DNA from 2 places in the Janthinobacterium sp. GW823-FHT01H08 genome. Region 1 is predicted to be linked to the other one. Evidence: riboswitches for the same ligand, from Rfam matches in the RefSeq annotation. Region 1 holds a riboswitch; the other holds the start of a gene.
The links. A riboswitch is a leader RNA that binds a small molecule or an ion and turns the genes downstream of it on or off. The one in region 1 is predicted to bind thiamine pyrophosphate.
Positions count from the first base shown of each region.

Region 2: it holds a riboswitch for thiamine pyrophosphate, as region 1 does, so the genes downstream of both, AC3RCG_RS19970 (TonB-dependent siderophore receptor) here and thiC (phosphomethylpyrimidine synthase ThiC) in region 1, are expected to answer to the same signal.

Region 1 is NZ_CM179504.1:1,129,877-1,132,264, reverse strand. Features, by position in the region: gene thiC (phosphomethylpyrimidine synthase ThiC) at 1-865, opposite strand, end outside; TPP riboswitch at 945-1,060, opposite strand; gene AC3RCG_RS05050 (hypothetical protein) at 1,169-1,426, opposite strand; gene AC3RCG_RS05045 (response regulator) at 1,466-2,272, opposite strand; gene AC3RCG_RS05040 (hybrid sensor histidine kinase/response regulator) at 2,301-2,388, opposite strand, start outside.
Region 2 is NZ_CM179504.1:4,452,256-4,454,643, forward strand. Features, by position in the region: gene AC3RCG_RS19965 (iron-containing alcohol dehydrogenase) at 1-1,057, shown strand, start outside; TPP riboswitch at 1,125-1,222, shown strand; gene AC3RCG_RS19970 (TonB-dependent siderophore receptor) at 1,308-2,388, shown strand, end outside.

The sequences.
Region 1 (2,388 bases):
TGCGCACGATCCATTCGCGCGTTTCATGAATATGTTTGCCGGTGGACAAGTCCATCACGTTATCGCCGCCCCAGCGGATGGCCCAGGTCATCTTTTCCACTTCCTCGCCGATCGACGAGGTGACGGCCGAGTTGCCGATATTCGCGTTGATTTTCACGAGGAAATTGCGGCCGATGATCATCGGTTCGACTTCCGGGTGGTTGATGTTGGCGGGAATGATGGCGCGGCCGCGGGCGATTTCCTCGCGCACGAATTCCGGCGTGATTTCGGCCGGGATGCTGGCGCCGAACGACTGGCCCGGGTGCTGGCGGCCCATCAGGTCCGCCAGGCGCTCGCCCATGGGACCGGAAGCTTTCAGTTCACGCAGATATTCCTGGCGGCGCATGTTTTCGCGGATGGCGACGAATTCCATTTCCGGCGTGATGATGCCCTGGCGCGCGTAATGCATCTGTGTAACATTCTTGCCGGCAATGGCGCGGCGCGGCTTGCGGTGCAGGTTGAAACGCAGCTCGGCCAGCTTCGGGTCCGCCAGGCGGGCGATGCCATAGTCGGAGGTGGGGCCGGGCAACTCTTCCGTATCGGCCCGCTCCATGATCCATGGCAGGCGCGGCGTATCGAGGCCCGAGCGGATGTCGATCTGCACGTCCGGGTCCGTGTACGGGCCGGAGGTATCGTAGACGTAGATCGGCGGATTCTTTTCGCCGCCGAACGATGCTTCCGTGTCGGACTGGCTGATCTCGCGCATGGGTACGCGGATGTCGGGGCGGCTGCCCTGCACGTAGATCTTGCGCGAATTGGGCAGCGGCGCGATGGCGGCTTCGTCGACCGTGGCGGTGGCGGAGAGGAATTTCGGGTTGGCGTTCATTTTGGCTCCTTGGCTAGACTATTTTTAAGCCTGGAGTCAGCTAAGGAGGTTCGGAATTACGCACGCGGAAAAGCGGGGTGCGTTCATCCTAAAGCTTCCCTTCGCTGGCATTATCCAGATCAGGTTCGGAGGGTATTTCTCACCCGCGCTTGCACTGTGTTTCCACAGCGAAAGGCAGGACCCCTAGCGTTTGCCGCCTTGCGGCAGCGAGCCAATTATACGCGGTTCGCGCCGCGTGGCCAGATGATTTCTTGCAGGTGTCGTCTTTGCGCACCTGCTGCAATGCAGCAGATGCCGGCACGCTTATTTCTTCTTGCCCCAGCGCCAGGCGGTCGGTTCGCCCTTCAGCTGGCAGATGAAAATGAGCACGGCGACGATGGCCGCTTCATACACGATGTAGCCAACCAGCATGGTTTGCGGCGGGAACAGGAAGGCGCCGCAGGCGAACAGCGCCAGCGCGGCCAGGAACACCAGCCAGCCCTGCCAGGTGATGGGCAAGCCCCAGCCCCAGCCATAGGTCTTGGCGGGAAACCAGTATTGCGGTGGTGATTTGTCAGCCATGATGCTTTCCTTGTCGATGTGGATAGCACCAAGTATAAATCACGCCCCTCGCAAGCGCTCCGTGACATCGAGGCCGATGCCGCGGTAGCCGATGAAGCGGCTGCCATTGTCGAACATCGGTTCGCCGCTGACCTGCAGATACTGCGTGCTGCCGTCGAGGTTGGCGCGGCTGTAGATGAAATCGAGGAACGGTTCGCGCGCGGCAATTTTTGCATCGAGCAAGGCGCGCTCGGCGGCATTCCAGCGCTGCGGCTCTTCCTCGCTGCCGATGCCCAGCATCTCGGCCACGGGGCCGGAAAAGCGCGTCAAATTGCCCTGCGCATCCTGTTCCCAGTACCAGTCGGAAGACAGTTCCGTGAAGCGCTGGAAGCGCGCTTCGCTTTCGCGCAATTCCGCCGTGCGGTCTTCCACCATCTGTTCCAGCGACTTGTTGTATTCGGCCAGCTTCTGGTACAGCAAGCGCACTTCCAGCATGTTGTGGATGCGCGTCTTGACTTCCACCAGATCGAAGGGCTTGCTGACGAAATCCTTGGCGCCCGCTTGCAGCGCGCGCAGCTTGTGACCGGGCTGGGCCGTGATCACCAGCACGGGCAGATAGCTGCCCGCCTCGAGATCGCGCAAGCCTTCCATGACTTCGAAGCCATCCATTTCCGGCATCTGCAAGTCGAGCAGGATCAGGTCGTAGCGGTGCTGCTGATGCAGCGCGCGCACGGCTTGCGGGTCCATGGTGGACGTGATGCGCGTGTAGCCGGCATTGCGCAGCACCTGTTCGAGCAGCATGACGTTGGCCTCCTGGTCATCGACGATGAGGATGCTGGCGTTCAGGATCTCGGTGGCTTGAAGCATGGCGGTATTCCTAAAATTGATTGCTGAATTAGCGTATTGCGTGAGTGTCGTCGGCCAGGCCGTGCGCGGCCGCATGGTGCAGGGCTACATCGAGCGCATCCATGAACTCGACCACC
Region 2 (2,388 bases), 2.8 Mb from region 1:
GACCTACGGCGGCGGCAGCATCAAGCAGAACGGCGTCTACGATGAAGTCAGGGCGGCGCTGGCCGGCCACACGGTGCTGGAATTTGCCGGCATCGAACCCAATCCCAGCTATGAAACCCTGATGCAGGCCGTGGCCATGGTGAAAAGCGAGCGCATCGATTTCCTGCTGGCCGTCGGCGGCGGCTCCGTGGTCGACGGCACCAAGTTCATCGCCGCAGCCGCCCTGCACGAGGGCGAGGCATGGGACATCCTGGCCAAAGGCGGCAAGATCGTCGAGGCCGCCCTGCCCTTCGGCACGGTGCTCACCTTGCCGGCCACGGGTTCCGAAATGAATGGCTCGGCCGTGATCACGCGCAAGGCCACCCAGGAAAAGCGCTCGTTCATGAGCCGCAAGGTGTATCCGAAATTCTCCGTGCTGGACCCGTCGAAAACGTTCACCTTGCCGCTGCGCCAGGTGGGCAACGGCGTCGTCGATGCGTTCGCGCATGTGATGGAACAGTACCTGACCTACCCCGTGAACGCGTCCGTGCAGGACCGCTTCGCCGAAGGCATTTTATTGACGCTGATCGAGGAAGGCCCGAAAGCCCTGTCGCACCCGGACGACTACGACGTGCGCGCCAACGTGATGTGGAGCGCCACCCTGGCCTTGAACGGCCTGATCGGCGTGGGCGTGCCGCAGGACTGGTCCACGCACGCCATCGGCCACGAATTGACGGCCCTGTACGAGCTCGACCATGCGCAGACCCTCGCCATCATCCTGCCCAGCATGTTGCGCGTGCGCAAACAGGCCAAGCGCGCCAAGCTGCTGCAATATGCGGCCCGCGTGTGGGGCCTCGATGGCGGCGACGAAGAGGGCCGCATCGAGGCGGCCATCGCGCGCACGGAATTCTTCTTCCGCCACATGGGCGTCAAGACGCGCCTGGCCGACTACGGTCTGAACCACGCGAGCGTGGACGCCGTCGTGTCCGCCCTGGAAGCGCACGGCATGACGACGCTGGGCGAACAGCGCGAAGTGACGCCCACCGTCAGCCGCAAGGTGCTCGAACTCAGTTTGTAGATTCGCGTCACAGTGTTGTAAAACGGTCAGCCGGGTGGGACAGCGGGCCGTGCTTCATGCTAAGCTGTCATTTCGCTAGGGGTCCTGGAGCAGTCATCCGGGTGAGAGATACCCTTCGTACCTGATCTGGATAATGCCAGCGAAGGAAAGCGCAAAGTACCTCCCTCCTTTGATAGCTCCTGCGTTGGCGCCAGCCGAACAAGCAGCCTGCCGTGCTCTTTCCCGAGACGGCTTGAACCACGAGCACTCTATGTCCACACCGAATTTATCCGTTTCTGTATTGACCCTGGCCATCCTGCACGCGTTTGCCGCGCCTGCCTTTGCCGCAAATGACAGCACCGAAGCGGCCGAGCCGCAAGCGCAAAGCATGGCCGAAGTCGTCGTCACGGCCAGCAAGGCGCCGGTCGCCAAGCGCGCCTCCGTGGGTGGTTTCAGCGATGCGCCGCTGCTGCAGACGCCCGCGTCCGTCACCGTCATTTCGCAGAAAGACATGCAGGACTTGCAAATTCGCAATCTCAGCGATGCCGTCAAGCTCGACGCCAGCATCAACGATGCCTACAACGCCGTCGGCTATGCGGAACAGTTTACGATCCGCGGCTTCAAGCTCGACAACAATTCCAGCTACCGCAAGGATGGCGTGGCCATTCCTGGCGACACGCAAATTCCGCTGGAAAACAAGGAACGCATCGAAGTACTGAAAGGCCTGGCCGGCTTGCAGGCAGGCGTGGCCGCGCCGGGCGGCGTGATCGACTTCATCGTCAAGCGCCCCACCGCCGCGCCGCTGCGCACGGTCACCGTGGAAACGCGCGAACGAGGCACCCTGTACGGCGCCGTCGACCTGGGCGGACGCCTGGAAGACACGCGCTTCGGCTACCGCGTCAACGTGGCGGCCGAGCGCCTGCGCTCCTACATCAAGGGTGCGGACGGCAACCGCAAATTCATTTCCAGCGCCTTCGACTGGCAGATTTCGCCGCAAGCGCTGCTGCAGCTCGATGCCGACTACCAGGACAAGGCGCAGGTCACGGCGCCCGGCTTCCAGCTGCTGAACAATAAAACCTTGCCGACCGGTATCAGCGCCGACGCCATGCTCAACCTGCAGCCGTGGACGCGCCCCGTGGAAACCGTCACCAGCAATATCGGCCTGCGCTTCCAGTACGCCTTCAATGACGACTGGCACGCCACCGTGTCGGCCAACCAGCACTCGTTCAAGCGCGACGACTACACAGCCTTCCCGTATGGCTGCAGCGGACAGGAACTGTACCCCGGCTTCTGCGGCAATGGCGATTACGACGTGTACGACTACCGCAGCCTGGGCGAGACGAAAAAGCCGC